Regions from separate parts of the Streptomyces sp. NPDC052052 genome, predicted to be linked through region 1. Evidence: riboswitches for the same ligand, from Rfam matches in the RefSeq annotation. Region 1 holds a riboswitch; each other region holds the start of a gene.

Region 1 (6,365 bases):
TGTCCCCGCTACTGAAGATTCAGGCCCGGCACGCAGACAGCGTGCCGGGCCTGAATCATGTCCGCCTCGGATTCGGCGGCCCGGGACGACCGGCCGGTGCCCGATGGGGGAGCAGGCCGGGCGGGTGTGTGAGCTGTGCCACGGGCTGCCCCCATTGGGCGATGAGGAGTCGCCGTGCGGGCCCGTTCGGGCGAGCCTGGGGTGGGGCGCGGTACCTCGCGCGTACCGGGCAGGAGAGCACAGGTGGGGATGCGGCTGGAGCGGCGCGGCGGACACGGCGAGTACGAAGCCGCCCGTACCCGGCGTTTCGTCCGCATGCTGCCCGCGCTGATGATCGTCGGCGGAGTGCTGTTCGACGTCCTCACTCCGCAGGCGTTCACCGCCATTCCGCTGTTCGTCGCGGCGCCCTTGATCGCGGCGCCCTTCTTCTCGCTGCGCAGCACCATGGGCACCGGTGCCGCCTCGGTGCTGGCCGTGATCGTGCTGCGGCTGATCACCAACACGTTGCCGTTGGTCGTGCCGCTCAGTGAGCTGCTCACCGTGGCCACCGTCTCGGCCCTCGCGGTCGTGATCAACACGGTGGTACGGCGCAGCAACGAGCAGCTGGCCTCCGCACGGGTCGTCGCGGAGACCGCCATGCGCGCGGTGCTGCCGAAGCCGTCCGACCGGATCGGCGGGCTCCAGGTGGCGGCGCGGTACGAGGCGGCGCAGGCGGACGAGTTCGTGGGCGGAGACCTGTTCGCCGTGACGGAGACCCCGCACGGGGTGCGGCTGGTGGTCGGGGACGTACGGGGGAAGGGGCTCGAAGCGGTCGAGTCGGTGGCGGTGGTCATCGGGGCGTTCCGGGAGGCGGCCGAGCCGGAGCGTTCGCTGGAGGGTGTGGCGCAGCGACTGGAGCGGGCGCTGGCGCGGGAGGAGTCGCGGCGGAGCGGTCTGGAAGCGGTCGAGGGCTTCACCACCGCCGTACTGGCCGAGATCCCGTCCGGTGCGTCCCGGGTCCGGATCGTCAACCGCGGTCACCCCGAGCCGATCCTGCTGCACCCGGACGGGGTGGTGGAGGTGCTCGGGCCGACGGTGCCCGCGCTGCCGCTCGGGATGGGGCTGGGAGCGTGGCCCGACCGGGCCGACGAGTGGGACCTGCCGGCCGGGGCGACCCTGCTGTTCTACACCGATGGTCTCTCCGAGGCGCGGGATGCCGACGGCGTCTTCTACGATCCGGCGGCCCGGCTGCGCGGGCGGATCTTTCCCGGGCCGGAGGAGCTGCTGTCCGCGCTGATCGATGACGTGCGGCGCCACACGGGGGGCGAGACGACCGACGACATGGCGCTGCTCGCGGTCGCACGTCCCGCCGAGGGGCAGCCGGACCGGCGGAGGACCGTGAGCATCGTGGGCCCGGACGGGACGTGACGGGTGGGGCGACGGTGCGCCGGACCCGGTGGGGCGGTGCGGCTCCGGACCCGAAGGAAACCGTGCGTAATCAAAAGGCGCCGCTCCGCATAACATATGATGCAACGTCAGAAAGTCGTCGACGCCTAAGGGCCGATCAGGTCGTCCGACTCCGAACGGTTTTGTCCGGTAAAGGCCAGGCCAAAGAGGTGAGCGATCCAGGGGAACGGCTTGGAATCGAGCCCCCGCGTCTATTAACGTTCGATAACGCAGCGCGGTCGTCCCAGCCGTCGTCAGTGGCGGCACCGTGCGCGAGCGCCGAATTCCGCAAGGGAACCGGGGAACCATCCATATGGGGTGAATCGGGCATCCATGTCTCGTGAGAGGCGAGAGAGGCCCGTAGGAGACCTTCCTGCTCCGAACCCGTCAGCTAACCCGGTAGGCGAGAAGGAAGGAAAGGAGTGCGCCCACGTGGCGTCCAACAAGCCTGCCCCCGAGGCCCCTTCACGGTTCGACTCCGAGTTCGGCACCGGCCTCGGCGTCACTGGCGGCGGATCAGAATTCGGTTACGGACACCAAACCCTCGGGACGGGAACGGAGTTCGGCGCCGACCACGGCACCGAACCGGGTGCCGGCTTCGTCGGTGAGTTCGGTGGCGAAGCCCGTGCGGACGACGGCAGGGAACCCGCCGGGAGCTGGGACGAGTGGAACCCCACCGAGGAGTCCGTCCGTCCCGTGCGCGGCAAGCACCGGGTGGCCAAGCAGCGCAACGCACTTGCCCGTAGCTCCACGGTGCTCGGCGTCGGTGTCATAGCGGCGGTCGGCGCGGGCGGCATGGCCAGCGCACAGAGCAAGCCGCCGGTCTCCATCTCCCTTCCCGACTCCATCTCGGACAACCTCCCCGAGGTCAAGTCCCTCCCCGGGGTCGGCGCCCTGTTCTCCAGCGACTCCGAGGCCGACCAGGCCGCCGTCGAAGCCGCCGCTCCGCTCACCACCGCCGGCATCACCACGGCCGAGGCCGAGCAGGGGGCGACGGACGCGGGCGAGGCGCTCCGTGCCCGCATCCTCCAGCAGGCCGAGCAGCAGCAGGACGCCGCCGATGCCGAGGCCAGGGCGGCTCAGGAGAAGGCCGCCGCGGAGAAGGCCGCCGCCGAGGCCAAGAAGCAGCAGGACGAGGCCGAGGCCAAGGCCGCCGCCGAGAAGAAGAAGGCGGAGGAGGAGGCCAGGGCGAAGGCCGAGGCACTGCGACTCGCCAAGCTCGCCGCCAGCTACGCCCTCCCGACCTCCTCGTACACGGTCACCTCGACGTTCGGTCAGGCCGGCTCGATGTGGTCCTCGGGCTACCACACCGGCCTCGACTTCGCGGCGCCGACCGGCACCCCGATCAAGGCCGTGCACACCGGCACCATCACCTCGGCCGGCTGGTCCGGTTCGTACGGCTACCGCACGGTGCTGGAGCTCGAGGACGGTACGGAGCTGTGGTTCTGCCACCAGTCCTCGATCGGCGTCAGCGTCGGCCAGAAGGTCACCACCGGTGACACCATCGGCCGGGTCGGCGCGACCGGCAATGTGACCGGCCCGCACCTCCACCTGGAGGTCCACACCTCCGACGGCACGGGCATCGACCCGATGGCCTGGCTGCGCGACAAGGGCCTCACCCCCTGATCCACCGGCCGCTTCCCCGCCGGTGTGAACCGAGCCGGTTCACCGGCTGCCGAACCCCGGCGGCCCTGACGCTCACCCCCCGACGTCAGGGCCGCCGGTCCGTCGCCGTCCCGCCGGTCCGTCGCCGTCCCGCCGGTCGGAACGGCCGTCCGGACCCGGCGGAACGGGCTGTCCGGAAGCGGCTGTCGGGGCCGGTCCGCCGGAATAGCCGAACTGCTGGAATCCGTTGATCCACACATGACTTCTCTTCGTGAGCTGGGCCCCTCCGACCTCCGGGTCTTCCCCCTTGCCCTCGGCGGCAACGTCTTCGGCTGGACAGCCGACGAGACGCAGTCCTTCGCCGTTCTGGACGCCTATGCCGCGGCGGGCGGCAACTTCATCGACAGTGCCGACGCGTACTCCGCCTGGGTCCCGGGCAATGCGGGCGGCGAGTCGGAGACCGTCATCGGCAAGTGGCTCGCGGCACGGTCCAACCGTTCCGACATCGTCGTCGCCACCAAGGTCGGCGCCCACCCCTCGTACCGGGGGCTCTCCGCCGCGAACATCAAGGCCGCGGCCGAGGAGTCGCTGCGCCGGCTCGGCACCGATCACATCGACCTGTACTACACGCACTTCGACGACGAGACCGTGCCGGTGGAGGAGATCATCACCGCCCTCGACCACTTGGTGAAGGAGGGCAAGGTCAGGGAGATCGGCGCCTCCAACATCAGCCCCGCACGGCTCCAGGAGTCCCTGGACTTCTCGGAGCGCGAGGGGCTGGCCCGTTATGTCGCCCTGCAGCCGCAGTACAACCTGGTCTCCCGTGACACATACGAGGGCGAGCTCCAGGACACGGCCGCCCGGGCCGGGCTCGCCGCCGTCCCGTACTACGCCCTGGCCTCCGGCTTCCTCACCGGCAAGTACCGTCCGGGCGTCCCGGTGGAGAGCGCGCGGGCCGAGAAGGCCGGTCAGTACCTGGAGTCGGAGCGGGGGCAGAAGGTGCTGACCGCGCTCGACAGGATCGCCCAGGAACACGACGCGGAGGTCGCGACCGTCGCGCTCGCCTGGCTCGCGTCCCGGCCGACCGTCGCCGCGCCGATCGCCTCGGCCCGTACGGTCGAGCAGCTGCCCGCACTGGTGGCGGTCGCCGACCTCGCGCTGACCGAGCAGGACCTGGCCGACCTCACCGAGGCATCCGCCTGACAGTGACGCCCCGGACCGCGCGCCGGTCGCGCCCGGGCCCCGCATGCTCCGGGGCCCGGGCGCTTCTGGGCGCGGCCGTGGGGCCTTACTGCGGTGGTGGAGGCCGGCGCGGGTCCAGGTAGGGGTTGTGGCCGTAGCCGCCGTAGCCGCCGTACGGCGTGTGCTGCGGGAACGGGTGCGGGGACGCGTACGGGGCGGCCGGTCCGTGGGGCGGGCGCAGCAGACCCGTCGCCTGAGCGGCATACGTCAGGGCGGGCGAGGCCACGTCCCTGCGCTGCCAGAGGTGGTGCAACAACTCCAGCTCACGCTCGGCGAAGTCCGGGCCTGCCGTCCCGAGGCGGGCCTGCCGGCGCAGTGAGGCCAGTGAGGTCGCGAACGATTCGTACTCGGCGACGGCACGGGCGGCAGCTCTGCCATGGGCCTCGGCCTGCGCCTTGGCATGCGCTGCGACCTGGGCCGCCGGCCCGCGCCGGGGCGAGGCGTACGCCGGCGCGTACCCCGGTCCGTACGCGGGCACGGGTCCGGTGGCGTACGGGCCGACCCAGCCTCCGCGTGCCGCGAGGGCGTGGCGGCGGCGTGCCGCCTCGCGTGCCATGCCGCGGGCCCGCATCGAGGAGAGGGCCAGCGGCTCGGCGGGGGCCAGCCAGCCGGCCGCCGCGTAGGCGGGCAGCTCGGCCGCGAGGGTGCGCAGCTCCCGTCGGCGCGACCAGATCGCCAGCCAGGTCACGAGGGAGAAGACCGGGACCATGAAGAGTCCGTACACGGCGTAGAAGCTGTACGGGCCGAATGCGGCCGACCCGTTCCACAGGGAGTGCATGCCCATGGCGAGGACGAGCCCCAGCAGGGGCAGCGCGATACGCCGGATCCGGTGGCGCCGTGCACTGGCCGCGGCCAGCCCGAACCCGATTCCGGTGAGCACCGTGAAGAGTGGGTGTGCGAACGGGGACATCACCGCCCGTACGAAGAACGTCGCGGCGGTCACCGCGACAGCGCCCGAGAGGCCTGTCCGCTGGTCCTCGCCGAAGGCACTGCCCAGGTAGAGGATGTTCTCGGTGAAGGCGAAGCCGCTCGCGGCGAAGCCCGCGACGACGATGCCGTCGACGATCCCGTGGAACTCGCGTTTTCGGAACAGAAAGATCAGCAGGACGGCCGCGGCCTTGGCGCTCTCCTCGACGACCGGGGCGATGAGCGTGGCACCGAGGGTGTCGGCATCCGCGGGGTCTGCGGTGGCTGTGGCTATCCAGTGGGTTGCGAATGAATTGGCGATGATTGCCACCAGGGCGGCCGCGAACGCGCCCCAGGCGAAGGAGAACAGCAGATTGCGCCAGGGCGCTGGTTCGACCCGGTCCAGCCACCGGAACGCCGCCATCAGGAGCGGTACGGGCAGGACGGCGAGACCCAGCCCGACGAGAAAGCCCTCGGTGCCCGTCTGATCGCGGACCAGGGCCAGGATCGCCAGAGCGCACAGCGCGAGCACGGTGCACACGGCCGAGATCCGGAATGCCTTGCTCCGCCAGACCATGCCGACGCGGCGGGGCCGGTAGCGCCAGAGCCTGCGCTCCGGTACGGCAGCCAGGATCTCGCCGACCCGCTGCTCATCGAGAAGCGGGACGACCGGTTGCGACTGTCGTTGCTGGAGAGACCCGTCGGACACCACCCGATGACCCTAGCGAGCAGGACCGACAGTCGGCCATGGGACGAGTGACCTACGCCCCCGGCACCGGGCTTTGTGCCCGGCGACCGGGTGAGCGGCGGGGCTGAGCGGCGGGGCTCAGCAGCGGGGCTCAGCAGCAGGACTCAGCGGCGGGCGAAGAGCAGATCGTGCACGACATGGCCCTTGTCCAGGCCCTGCCCTTCGAACCGGGTCAGTGGCCGGAACGCCGGTCGCGGCGCATAGCCGCCGTCCGCCTGGGTGTTCTCGAAGAGGGGGTGCGCGGTCAGCACCTCCAGCATCTGCTCGGCGTACGGCTCCCAGTCGGTCGCGCAGTGGATCACGGCCCCCGGCTTCAGCCGCTGCGCCACCAGATCGAGGAACTCGGGCTGGATCAGCCGCCGCTTGTGATGGCGCTTCTTGGGCCACGGGTCGGGGAAGTACACCCGCAGCCCGTCCAGGGAGTCCGGCTTCAGCATCT
Region 2 (6,365 bases), on a different contig from region 1:
CCGTCTCACCGCGGGCTCCGGGGTCCTGCTCGGGCTGCTCCTCGGCCAGGTGATCCACCCCGCCTTCCAACTGCTCTCCGCGGGCATCGCCGCCGGCCTCGTCTATTCCGCCGTCTCCAACAGCTGCGCCATGGCCTCCCTGCTCGGGAAACTCCCCTACAACCGCACCGACCGCACCGACCTCGACCACACGCTCGCCGCCCTGCGGACAGGCGCGCGTCGGTGATGACAGGGCATCAGCCGAGCTCATGCCGTGCCCGACAACCTTGGCCCCGTCGCGCACACCTATGCCACCCGGGTCGCCCCGGCGAAGGGCATCTGGTCGATCGGCGCGATCCGGACCGGCGCTCCGGGGTGCGGGGCGTGGATCATCTGGCCGTTGCCGATGTAGAGGCCGACATGGCTGATGCCGGAGTAGAAGAACACCAGGTCGCCCGGGGCGAGTTCGGAGCGCGGGATGTGCCGCCCGGCGTTGATCTGGGTGTAGGTGGTACGCGGCAGGGAGATCCCGGCGGAGCGCCAGGCGGCCTGGGTGAGTCCGGAGCAGTCGAATGCGGACGGGCCGGTGGCTCCCCAGACGTACGGCTTGCCGAGGGCTCCGTACGCGAACGCGACGGCCTCGGCGGCGCGGCTGCCCGGTGCCGGGACGGCGCCGCGCAGGGTGCCGCGGTCCGCATGGCCCGCGGGGCGCGCCCCGTCCAGGCTGTCGTAGACGGCGCGTTCGGCCGGGGACAGGGTGGCCAGCAGCCGCTGCGCGGCGGCCAGCCTGGCCCGGATCGTCGCCTTGTGCTTCTTGAGGGCGGCCTGGCGCGATGCCAGCTCCGCCAGCTTTCCCCGGGCCTGCGCGCGCAGTTGGTCGATCCGGGCGACCTGCCGCTCGACCCGGTCGACCTCGGTGGCCCGGCGGTCGCCGATCCGGTCCAGGTACGAGGCGCGTTCCAGGTACTCGTCGGGGTCGGAGGAGAGCGCCAGTTGTACGGACGGATCGATCGCGCCGGTGCGGTACTGCGCGGCGGCGAGTGAACCCAGGGCGTCGCGGGAGGCGTTGAGGCGCTCGGTCCGGCGGGCGGCCTCGTCGCGCAGGGTGCCGACGGCCTCGGCGGCGGCGGTCGCCTGCTCCTTCGCGCCGTTGTACTGCTCGGTGGCGGCTTCCGCGTCGCGGTACAGCCGGTCCACCTCCGCCCTGATCTGGGCGGGCGTGCGCTGGGGGTCGGCGTGTGCCGAGCCCGGCAGTGCGGCAGCGGCGGCGGCCCCGGCGAAGGCGAGGGTGGCTGCGGTGCGGGCAGCGGAGCCGGTGACCAGGCGCCGCTTGGGTTTCCGATGCGCTGCCACGAGGGCGTGCGTCCTTCCTGACGACTGCCCGACGGGGACTACCGGCGGGCCCGCCCGAGGCCCGGTGGCGGGGCACCGGCAGAGGGGCCGGCCCGCCGCCGGATCTCTCGGCGGGGCGACCGGCCCGCCGCCCGGTGTGGAGCGGTGGTGAGGCCGGTCACCTGGTCAGGACGCTAGACCCGGGGCATGTGCAGGAGTCGTAATGACGCCTATTGTCCGAAGTTGGCGCGGCATTGATGCAAGTTGACCGGGGGAAATGGCATCAGATTCAGACAATTCGCGCAGATGTGAGTAAAGCGACAGGAAGTCGGGGAAGCCGCACCTGCCTGCGGGGTGGCGGTATGGGCGGGGCTAGGCTGCGGACCCATGGACGTACTCATCAATGTCTTCGTCGCCCTGCACATCATCGGCATCGCTGCCCTGCTGGGCGGCTTCCTGACCCAGATGAAGGCGATGGGCGCCGGCACCGCCCGGTTCGTCCCGGCGATGCTGCACGGTGCACTGACGATGCTGGTCACCGGTGTCGCGCTGGTCGGGCTCGACGAGTCCGACGGCCGTCAGCTGAACCACATCAAGATCGGGATCAAGCTGCTGATCCTGATCGTGATCCTCGCGCTCGTCTACATCAAGCGGGACGAGGAGAAGGTCGACAAGGGCGCCTTCGCGGCGGTGGGCGGGCTGACGCTGGCCAACATCTTCATCGCCACCCTCTGGACCTGAGCCACCCCTCCGGACCCGGGCCGCCGCCGGCCCCGGGGCGCCGCCGCGCTCCGGACCCGAGCCGCCCCGTTCCGGCCCGACCCGCGGGGCGGGCTCCGACAGGGAGCCCGCCCCGCAGCCGTTGCCCGACGGGCCGGCGGTGCGGGCGGCTACGCCGGGCGCACGCTGCCGTAGATCGGCATGTAGTAGATCGACTCCTCGCGCACATTCGCCCCCGGCTTCGGCGCGTGGATCATCATCCCGTCGCCCTTGTAGATGCCGACGTGGCTGATGTCGTCGTAGAAGAAGACGAGGTCGCCCGGCTGGAGATCGGCGGTCGCGACCCGGGTTCCTATCTCCACCTGGTCCCAGGTGGTGCGCGGGATGTCGACACCCGCGGCCTTCCATGCCGCCTGGGTGAGCCCGGAGCAGTCGTACGAGGACGGACCCGTCGCACCCCACACGTACGGCTTGCCGATCTGGGCCGCGGCGAAGGCGAGGGCCTTCTCCGCCTTGGTGGTGGCGCTGCTGTCCGAACCGGTCGTGGTGCCGGTCTCCGTCTCCTCCGCGGCCTCGGCCGCCTTGCGGTCCGCCTCGGCCTTGGCGGCGGCCTGCTGCTTGGCGAGTTCCTCCGCCTTGCGCCTGGCCTCCTCCTCCTTCTTGCGCTCCAGCGCCGCGAGCCGCTCCTTCTCCTCGGCGGTGAGCTTCGACAGCAGCGCACGCGCCTCGCCCAGCTTCTGCTGGACGTTCTGCTTGCTGGTGCGCAGCGTGGCCTGCGTCGTGGTCAGCGTCTCCAGGCTCTGTACCGCTTCGGCGCGCTTCTTCGAGGCCTTGACCTGCTCCGCGCGGAAGTCCGAGACGGCCTTCTGCTGCTGTTCGGTCATCCGGTTCATCAGCTGGTTCTGGTCGAAGTACGACTGCGGGTCGTCGGCCAGGAAGAAGGTGGCGTTCGGGGCGATGGCGCCGGCGCGGTACTGCGCGGCGGCGTAGGCGCCGAGCGTCCTGCGGGCCTCGTTGAGCTTGTCGGCGCGCTTCGCCACGTCCTCCAGCAGGGCGTCGACCTTGGCGCGCTGGGCGGTGGACGCCTCCTTCGCCTGGTTGTACTGCTGGGTCGCGGTGCCCGCCTGCCGGTAGAGGCCGTCCACCTTCTTCTGGACGTCCTCGATGCTCTGCTTCGGGGCGGGGGCGGCCATGGCGCTCTGCGAGGAGAGCAGGGTCACGGACGCCAGTGCGGCCGTGGTGAGGCCGACGGCGGGTGTACTGGTGCGCACCCGGGTGCGCGGTTTGCGGTGTGATGCCAAGACCGGCATCTCCTTCCGTGGACCGCCTGCCGGGTTAGCTGTCGGGTTCGGGCGGAACGGAAGGCTGCCCTACGGTCCGCGTGGGGATATGGACCGATTCACCCCGGTGCTGCATCTGGGTCCCCGGCTCCGAACTCCCACGAGGGCAGCCCGGATTCGGCGCGGGCACCCGTTCGGCGCGGTTCGCCTCAGGGGGTACGGGCCGCCCGGTCGAGCACGCTAGCCAACTCGTGGGGCCGCTGTGAAGGTCGATGTTCGATATGCCCGATACGTTTTCGTGACCTCGGTGGAGCGAGGTGGCGCGGGAGGGCCGGGGCCCGGTTTCTCTCACACCGCGTGGACGACCGCTCTCTTTGCGTACCCGGCCGCCAGGTGCGGTCGCGGCACTAGACTCGGCAAGCGATGAGCAGCCTCTTTGACGACAGCTTCCTGGCCGGCCTCCAGCACACGGAGGAGGAGCCTCCGCCGCCCCCCGAGGACTCCGCACCCGAAGAGGTGCCGGAGGACCTCTTCGCGGGCGTGTTCGACGGGCCTCCGCCGTCCAGGGACGCGTACTACCGTGACGGCGCGCACCGTCCGGTGATCGACCCCGCGGCACTGCTCGACGGGCTGAACAACGAGCAGCGCGCCGCGGTGGTCCACGCGGGTTCCCCGCTGCTCATCGTCGCCGGGGCGGGCTCCGGCAAGACCCGGGTGCTGACCCACCGGATCGCCCACCTCCTCGCCGAGCGCGGAGTCCACCCCGGCCAGATCCTGGCGATCACCTTCACCAACAAGGCCGCGGGCGAGATGAAGGAGCGGGTCGAACAGCTCGTCGGCCCGCGCGCCCACGCCATGTGGGTCATGACCTTCCACAGCGCGTGCGTACGCATCCTGCGCCGCGAGTCGAAGAAGCTCGGCTTCACCTCGTCGTTCTCCATCTACGACGCCGCCGACTCCAAGCGGCTGATGGCCCTGGTCTGCCGTGACCTCGACCTCGACCCCAAGCGGTTCCCGCCGAAGTCCTTCACGGCCAAGGTCTCCAGCCTGAAGAACGAGCTGATCGACGAGGAGACCTTCGCCGGCCAGGCCGCGGACGGGTTCGAGAAGACCCTCGCCCAGGCCTACGCGATGTACCAGTCCCGGCTGCGCGAGGCCAACGCACTGGACTTCGACGACATCATCATGACGACGGTCCACCTGCTCCAGGCGTTTCCCGATGTCGCCGAGCACTACCGCCGCCGCTTCCGGCACGTCCTGGTCGACGAGTACCAGGACACCAACCACGCCCAGTACACCCTCGTACGCGAACTGGTCGGCCCGGCCGGCGAGGACGGCGCCCCCGCCGAACTGTGCGTCGTCGGCGACGCGGACCAGTCGATCTACGCCTTCCGCGGCGCGACCATCCGCAACATCCTCCAGTTCGAGGAGGACTACCCGGACGCGACCACGATCCTCCTGGAGCAGAACTACCGCTCCACGCAGACGATCCTGTCCGCCGCCAACGCGGTCATCGAACGCAACGAGAGCCGCCGCCCCAAGAACCTCTGGACGAACGCCGGCACCGGCGCCCGGATCACCGGCTACGTCGCCGACACCGAGCACGACGAGGCGCAGTTCGTCGCCGACGAGATCGACCGGCTGACCGACGCGGGCGACGCCAGGGCCGGTGACGTCGCGGTCTTCTACCGGACGAACGCGCAGTCCCGTGTCTTCGAGGAGATCTTCATCCGCGTCGGCCTGCCCTACAAGGTCGTCGGCGGTGTGCGCTTCTACGAGCGCAAGGAGGTCCGGGACGTCCTGGCCTACCTCCGGGTCCTCGCCAACCCCGAGGACAGCGTCCCGCTGCGCCGCATCCTGAACGTGCCCAAGCGCGGCATCGGGGACCGCGCCGAGGCGATGATCGACGCCCTCTCCCTGCGCGAGAAGATCACCTTCCCGCAGGCGCTGCGCCGGGTCGACGAGGCGTACGGCATGGCCGCCCGGTCGGCCAACGCCGTCAAGCGGTTCAACACGCTGATGGAGGAGCTCGGCACGATCGTCGAGTCCGGCGCGGGCCCCGCGGTGGTCCTGGAGGCGGTGCTGGAGCGCACCGGCTACCTCGCCGAACTCCAGGCGTCCACCGACCCGCAGGACGAGACCCGGATCGAGAACCTTCAGGAACTCGCGGCCGTCGCCCTCGAATTCGAGCAGGAGCGGGGCGAGTCCGGCGAGGAGGGCGCGGGGACGCTCGCCGAGTTCCTGGAGAAGGTCGCGCTCGTCGCCGACTCCGACCAGATCCCGGACGAGGACGAGGAGGGCTCCGGCGTCATCACGCTGATGACCCTGCACACCGCGAAGGGCCTCGAGTTCCCGGTGGTCTTCCTGACCGGCATGGAGGACGGCGTCTTCCCGCACATGCGCGCGCTCGGCCAGGTCAAGGAGCTCGAGGAGGAGCGGCGGCTCGCGTACGTGGGCATCACCCGGGCCCGCGAGCGCCTCTATCTGACCCGGGCGGCGATGCGCAGCGCCTGGGGCCAGCCCTCGTACAACCCGCCCTCGCGGTTCCTGGAGGAGATCCCGGACCAGCACCTGGAGTGGAAGCGGACCGGGCCGATGGTGTCCCCGGCCGGACCGACCTCGGGGATCACCTCGTCGCTGTCCTCGTCGCGCTCGCGCTCCGGCCCCTCGGGCTTCGCGACCCGGCGCACGTCGGACAAGCCCACGATCACGCTGGCCGTCGGGGACCGGGTCACGCACGACCAGTTCGGGCTCGGCACGGTGACGGCGGTCGAGGGCGTCGGCGATCAGGCGAAGGCGACCGTCGACTTCGGGGACGAGCGGCCGAAGAAGCTGCTGCTGCGGTACGCGCCGGTCGAGAAGCTGTAGCCGGGCCGACGAGTGACCGGCGGGCCGGTTGTACACACGGCCCGGTCACTCGTCCCGGCCGGCCCGGTCGGTCGGGACGACCGGGCGGCGGGAGCGGCTCAGGTCGGGTCGACGTTGTGGCTGCGGAGCCAGGGGAGCGGGTCTATCGCCGCGCCGCCGCCGGGCCGTACCTCGAAGTGCATGTGC
Region 3 (6,365 bases), on a different contig from region 1:
CGTCGCCCGCCCCTGGGACTTTCCCGCGCCCGAGCGCGGGTCCCTGCCCAACGGCCTCACGGTGCTGCGCTGCCACCGGCCCGGCCAGCAGGTCGTCGCTGTCGAGATCTTCCTCGACGCCCCGCTGGACGCCGAGCCCGAGGGGCTCGACGGCGTGGCCACGATCATGTCCCGGGCCCTGTCCGAAGGCACCGACAAGCACACCGCCGAAGAGTTCGCCGCCGAGCTGGAGCGCTGCGGCGCCACTCTCGACGCACACGCGGACCACCCGGGCATCCGGGTCTCCCTGGAGGTCCCGGCCTCCCGGCTGGCCAAGGCGCTCGCTCTGGTCGCCGAGGCGCTGCGGGCGCCCGCCTTCGACGAGAGCGAGATCGAACGCCTGGTGCACAACAGGCTCGACGAGATCCCGCACGAGCTGGCCAACCCGGCCCGGCGCGCCGCCAAGCAGCTCTCCAAGGAGCTCTTCCCGGCCGCGGCGCGGATGTCGCGTCCCCGGCAGGGCACCGAGGAGACGGTGGAGCGGATCGACTCGGCGGCCGTGCGTGCCTTCTTCGACGCCCACGTCCGGCCCTCCACGGCCACCGCCGTGGTCGTGGGTGATTTCACCGGCATCGACCTGGACGCCCTGCTCGCCGACACCCTCGGCGAATGGTCGGGAGACTCCGCGGAACCCCGTCCCGCCCCGCCGATCACCGCCGACGACACCGGCCGGGTGGTCATCGTCGACCGTCCGGGCGCGGTGCAGACGCAACTGCTGATCGGCCGGATCGGCGCCGACCGCCACGACAGCGTGTGGCCGGCCCAGGTGCTGGGCACGTACTGCCTGGGCGGAACGCTCACCTCCCGGCTGGACCGGGTGCTGCGCGAGGAGAAGGGCTATACCTACGGCGTACGGGCCTTCGCCCAGGTGCTGCGCTCGTCGGCCCCGGACTCCGCCTCGGGGGCCACCGGAGCCTCGATGCTCGCCATCAGCGGATCGGTGGACACGGAGTCCACGGGACCGGCGCTGGAGGACCTGTGGACGGTCCTGCGGACCCTGGCGGCCGAGGGGCTGACCGATGAGGAGCGCGAGATCGCCGTGCAGAACCTCGTGGGGGTCGCACCGCTGAAGTTCGAGACGGCGGCATCGGTCGCGGGAACCCTCGCCGACCAGGTCCAGCAGCACCTCCCGGACGACTACCAGGCGCACTTGTACGCCCGGCTCGCGGAGACCGGCACGGTCGAGGCGACCGCGGCGGTGGTCAACGCCTTCCCGGTCGACCGGCTGGTCACGATCCTCGTCGGTGACGCGGCACAGATCGAGGAGCGGGTCCGGGCCCTGGGCATCGGAGAGGTGTCGGTGGTCACCGGCTGACGGGCGGATCCCCTGGTCGTGATCGCACCCGCCCGGTCCGGACCACCGGTCGGCCCGTGGCGGGTGACGGCCGGCCGACCGCGCAGCTGCCAGCGACGGCCGGCCGCGGGTGACGGTTCGTCGGTCGACCGCCACGCCCGGCCGGTCAACGGCCGGACACGGGCGCCCCCACCGTGGCGGTCGGTCGACCGGTGCCTCGACCCGTCACGCACGGACCCGGCGCACGGACCTGGCGAGGCACGAGGAAGACCCCTGCGGCAGGCGACGCGTAGGGATCTTCCGCATGTCCGTTTTGATGGGGAGGATGACTGTCTGCCCTGTGGCGTGCGCTACAAAGCGGCGTGTCCGTTTGGTGAACGAAAGTGGCCGCCCTTAGCGTCGGCCCGGCTGTCCGTCACTCGTATGCCGCATCCGTGACGTACCGGGCAGTCATCGCCGAGTCCCCGTCAGGCGCGAGCCTGGGGAGCCGGGGACCCATGCAGTCCCTGGGGTGAATCGGATGCCGGGCCTCGGTGAGGCCGTGGCGTCCGTAGGAGACCTTCCTGCTCCGAACCCGTCAGCTAACCCGGTAGGCGAGAAGGAGGGAAAGGACCAGCCGCTTCAATGGCGTTCACCCGTGCCACCGGGAAGCACCGTGCCCCGAGCCGACTGACGAGCAGGAGCGCGAGGGTCGTCGGAATCGCGGCCCTGGCCACCACCGGCGTCCTCGGCGGTACGGCCGCTCCGGCTCTCGCTGCGGACTCCTCCGCCGCTGAGACCGGTCTGAGCCAGGTCCTGGCCGTCGACAGCACCCTCGCCGAGCAGATCGAGGCCCAGGCCGACGCGCAGCAGCGCCAGGCCGACGCCGAGGCGAAGAAGAAGGCCGAGGCGGATGCGAAGCGTGCGGCCCAGGCGCGAGCCGAGAAGGCCCGCGCTGCCCGGTCCGCCGAGCGCGCCCGCCTGAACGCCTTCCGGCTCCCGGTCGCCGGTTCGTACGTCACCACCGGATACCGGACCGGTGGCGCGCTCTGGTCCTCCGGCAGGCACTCCGGCATCGACTTCCACGCCGCCTACGGCAGCTCCGTCGTCGCCGTCGGTGCCGGCACGGTCGTCGAGGCCGGCTGGGGCGGCGCGTACGGCAACAACATCGTGCTCCGGATGACGGACGGCACGTACACGCAGTACGGCCACCTCTCCTCGATCGGCGTCTTCGTCGGCCAGCGCGTCGGTGCGGGTCAGCGGATCGGCTTCTCCGGCTCGACCGGCAACTCCACCGGACCGCACCTCCACTTCGAGGCGCGCACCACGCCGTCGTACGGCTCCGACCTGAACCCCATCGCCTACCTGCGTGCCCGCGGCGTCAACGTCTGACCTCCTGCCGGCGCGCCCTGCGCGGTATCTCCTTCGAAGGCCCCCTACGACGGGGCCTTCGTCGTATCCGCTGTTGGCACCTGTCCTCGACGGGTCCCAGGACCTGCCCCGCGGCCAAAAGATATTCATGAATTTCTTCCCGGCATCGGAAATGCGGCCGCATTGCAATAGAGTCGCAGGACAGACGTCGGTCGGCCGCGTTGCGCGGGGATTAAGGGGGAGGTTCGGACATGCGCATTCCTGCGCATTCGGTATGCACGGCAATCCGTGACGACATCGTCTCCGGTGTCTTCGAACGCGGCAGCCGGCTCACCGAGGAGGTACTGGCGCGTCGTTACGGGGTCTCCCGTGTCCCGGTGCGGGAAGCGTTGCGCACCCTGGAGTCGGAAGGGTTCGTGGTCACCCGCAGGCATGCGGGCGCCTGCGTCGCCGAGCCCACGGAGCAGGAGGCCGCCGATCTCCTGGAGGTCCGGATGCTGCTGGAGCCGCTGGGTGCGGCACGCGCCGCTCATCGGCGCACCGAGGCGCATCTCAAGGTGCTGCGTGGCCTGGTCAGGCTGGGGCAGGAGCGGGCCAGGCGGGGCGAGGGGGAGGATCTGCGCTCCCTGGGTGGCTGGTTCCACGAGACATTGGCGCAGGCGTCCGGCAGCCCCGGCCTGATCGCGCTGCTCACCCAGCTGAGGCACAAGACCACGTGGATGTACACCGTGGAGCAGCCGGTCCGCCCGGTGGATTCCTGGGCCGAGCACGGAGCCATCGTCGACGCGGTGGTGCGGGGCGACGCGGAACGGGCCAGGGCGCTGGCCATGCAGCACGCCGAACGGGCCGTGGGCGCGCACCGTCTGCGCCGCACGGACCGGCCGGGGCGCAGGCCCGATTCCTCACGCACGGATCGAGTGAGAACTTCGCAACATGCAGTACACACCACGCGTGCTCGGTATTAACAATGACGCCGTATACAAAGAGACGCCCTTTCGTCGGGGCTTTCTTTGGGCTGCTCGAATTCGCTTCGGCCGATCCGGAACGGAAAAGCAAAAAGCCGCGACTCCGCATGGGATGTCGCGGCTTTCTCGCGCTGAAGGGCTCAGACGGTCTCCGGGAGCTCGTCGAGCCCCTCGGCGACCAGCTTGGCCAGGCGGTCCAGGGCGGCTTCGGCGTTCTCCGCCTCGGACGCGAGTATGATCTCCTCGCCGCCGTGCGCGCCGAGACCGAGGACCGCGAGCATGGAGGCGGCGTTCACCGGGTTTCCGTCGGCCTTCGAGACCGTCACGGGGATGCCGGAGGCCGTGGCGGCCCGGACGAAGATGGATGCGGGACGGGCGTGCAGGCCCTCGGCCCAACCGACGTTGACGCGGCGCTCAGCCATGGTTCTGCCCTTCGTGAATCAATGGTTGTCTAGACCAGTCTCTCATGTGGTACGTGATGCCCCGGTCGAGGCCGTACGCACCCGTGACCTGTGCCGGTCCGTCGATCGGCTCCCCCAGACTGCCCCGACCCCAAGCCCGCCGCGACCGCTGACGGAGCCGTAGTCTTTGGACATGCAGCCCTCGCCGGAGCAGAGTCCGCATCAGGTCTACCCCGACTACTGGGAAGCGGACGTGGTCCTCCGTGACGGCGGTACCGCCCGGATCAGACCCATCACCGCGGACGACGCCGAACGGTTGGTCAGCTTCTACGAGCAGGTCTCCGACGAGGCGAAGTACTACCGCTTCTTCGCCCCTTATCCGCATCTGTCCGACCGGGACGTGTACCGCTTCACCCATCACGACTACGTCGACCGGGTGGGGCTCGCGGCCACGGTGGGCGGCGAGTTCATCGCGACCGTCCGCTACGACCGGATCGACGAGCAGGGCATGCCCGCCTCGGCGCCCGCCGACGAGGCCGAGGTCGCCTTTCTGGTCCAGGACGCGCACCAGGGCCGCGGTGTGGCATCGGCACTGCTCGAACACATCGCCGCCGTCGCCCGCGAGCGCGGCGTCCGCCGCTTCGCGGCCGAGGTGCTGCCCGCCAACAACAAGATGATCAAGGTGTTCCGGGACGCCGGGTATACCCAGCAGCGCAGCTTCGAGGACGGTTCCGTCCACCTGACCCTGGACCTCGAACCGACCGAGGCGTCCCTCGCCGTGCAGCGCGCCCGTGAGCAGCGAGCCGAGGCGCGCTCCGTGCAACGGCTGCTCGCCCCCGGATCCGTTGCCGTCATCGGCGCAGGCCGCACCCCCGGCGGAGTCGGCCGCACGGTCCTGCGCAACCTTCTCGGGGCCGGCTTCACCGGTCGCAGCTACGCCGTGAACCGCTCCTTCGCCGCCGACCAGGTGACCATCGACGGCGTCCCCGCCCACCGCTCCCTCGGCGAGATCGGCGAACCGGTCGACCTCGCGGTCGTCGCCGTCCCCGCCGACCGGGTTCCGGAGGCGGTGGCCGACTGCGGTGAACACGGCGTCCAGGGTCTGGTCATTCTCTCCGCCGGTTACGCCGAATGGGGTGCCGAAGGCCGGGAACGGCAGCGTGAGCTGGTCCGGCAGGCACGTTCGTACGGGATGCGGATCATCGGCCCCAATGCCTTCGGCATCATCAACAACGCGCAGTCCGTCCGGCTGAACGCCTCCCTCGCCCCCGAGCCGCCCGCCTCCGGACGCATCGGCCTCTTCACCCAGTCCGGAGCGATCGGCATCGCGCTCCTCTCCGGGCTCAACCAATGCGGAGCCGGCCTCTCCACCTTCATCTCCGCGGGCAACCGTGCCGACATCTCCGGCAACGACTTCCTGCAGTACTGGTACGAGGACGCGGACACCGACGTCGCCCTCCTGTACCTCGAATCGATCGGCAACCCCCGAAAGTTCGCCCGACTCGCGCGGCGCACCGCCGCCGTGAAGCCCGTGGTCGTGGTGAAGGGTGCCCGGCACAGCGGGTCCACCCCGCCCGGCCATGCGGTCCCGTTCAGCCGGATCCCGGAGGCCACGGTCTCCGCGCTCATGCGCCAGTCCGGCGTGATCCATGCCGGCACCGTGACGGAGATGGTCGACGTGGCTCTTCTCCTCGCCGATCAGCCCCTTCCGGCGGGCCCTCGGGTCGCCATCCTCGGCAACTCCGATTCGCTCGGCCTGCTCACGTACGACTCCTGCCTGACCGAGGGGCTGCGCCCGCGCCCGCCCCGTGACCTCACCATCGCGGCCACCCCGCAGGACTTCCAGGACGCCCTGGCCGAGGCCCTCGCCGACGAGGACTGCGATGCGGTGGTCGTGACGGCGATCCCGGCGGTCGGCGCGAACGGAGCGTCGGAACCGGGCGGCGGAGAGGAGCTGGCGACAGCGCTGCACGCGGCCGCCGCGGCCGCCCCGGCCAAGCCGGTGGCCGTCGTCCATGTGGAGATCGGCGGACTGGCGGAGGCTCTGTCCGCGGCCACCAGCACGGTCGCACCGCCGCGGCCTTCGGGGCAGCCCTCGGCGGCGATGGCACCCCCGCGCGCCGCAGCGGCCACGGCCGACTCCGCTCCGGCGTCCACCCCCTCGGCCTCCGGACCGGCCCCCCGAACCGGCAGCGGGCCGACGGCAACCGGCGCGGACGACCGCGAGGCCCCCGCTGCCCGGACGGGCCGGATCCCCGCCTACCCCGCGGCCGAGCGAGCCGTGCGGGCCCTGGCCGAAGCGGTGAGGTACGCCCA

What was found. A riboswitch is a leader RNA that binds a small molecule or an ion and turns the genes downstream of it on or off. The one in region 1 is predicted to bind cyclic di-AMP.
Positions count from the first base shown of each region.
Region 2: linked by a shared signal. The riboswitch ahead of AB0L71_RS17540 (NlpC/P60 family protein) and the one ahead of AB0L71_RS26935 (M23 family metallopeptidase) in region 1 are both predicted to bind cyclic di-AMP.
Region 3: linked by a shared signal. The riboswitch ahead of AB0L71_RS07755 (M23 family metallopeptidase) and the one ahead of AB0L71_RS26935 (M23 family metallopeptidase) in region 1 are both predicted to bind cyclic di-AMP.

Region 1 covers NZ_JBFAWU010000026.1:16,871-23,235, reverse strand. The annotation lists tRNA gene AB0L71_RS26945 (tRNA-Met) at 1-11, shown strand, start outside; gene AB0L71_RS26940 (PP2C family protein-serine/threonine phosphatase) at 250-1,407, shown strand; cyclic di-AMP (ydaO/yuaA leader) riboswitch at 1,693-1,846, shown strand; gene AB0L71_RS26935 (M23 family metallopeptidase) at 1,858-3,051, shown strand; gene AB0L71_RS26930 (aldo/keto reductase) at 3,289-4,233, shown strand; gene AB0L71_RS26925 (PrsW family intramembrane metalloprotease) at 4,319-5,887, opposite strand; gene trmB (tRNA (guanosine(46)-N7)-methyltransferase TrmB) at 6,031-6,365, opposite strand, start outside.
Region 2 covers NZ_JBFAWU010000013.1:66,057-72,421, forward strand. The annotation lists gene AB0L71_RS17525 (rhodanese-like domain-containing protein) at 1-226, shown strand, start outside; gene AB0L71_RS17530 (NlpC/P60 family protein) at 286-1,332, opposite strand; gene AB0L71_RS17535 (hypothetical protein) at 1,699-2,052, shown strand; gene AB0L71_RS17540 (NlpC/P60 family protein) at 2,202-3,341, opposite strand; cyclic di-AMP (ydaO/yuaA leader) riboswitch at 3,340-3,504, opposite strand; gene pcrA (DNA helicase PcrA) at 3,735-6,179, shown strand; gene AB0L71_RS17550 (M23 family metallopeptidase) at 6,278-6,365, opposite strand, start outside.
Region 3 covers NZ_JBFAWU010000005.1:100,881-107,245, forward strand. The annotation lists gene AB0L71_RS07750 (pitrilysin family protein) at 1-1,354, shown strand, start outside; cyclic di-AMP (ydaO/yuaA leader) riboswitch at 1,778-1,944, shown strand; gene AB0L71_RS07755 (M23 family metallopeptidase) at 1,958-2,704, shown strand; gene AB0L71_RS07760 (GntR family transcriptional regulator) at 2,935-3,648, shown strand; gene AB0L71_RS07765 (HPr family phosphocarrier protein) at 3,789-4,070, opposite strand; gene AB0L71_RS07770 (GNAT family N-acetyltransferase) at 4,243-6,365, shown strand, end outside.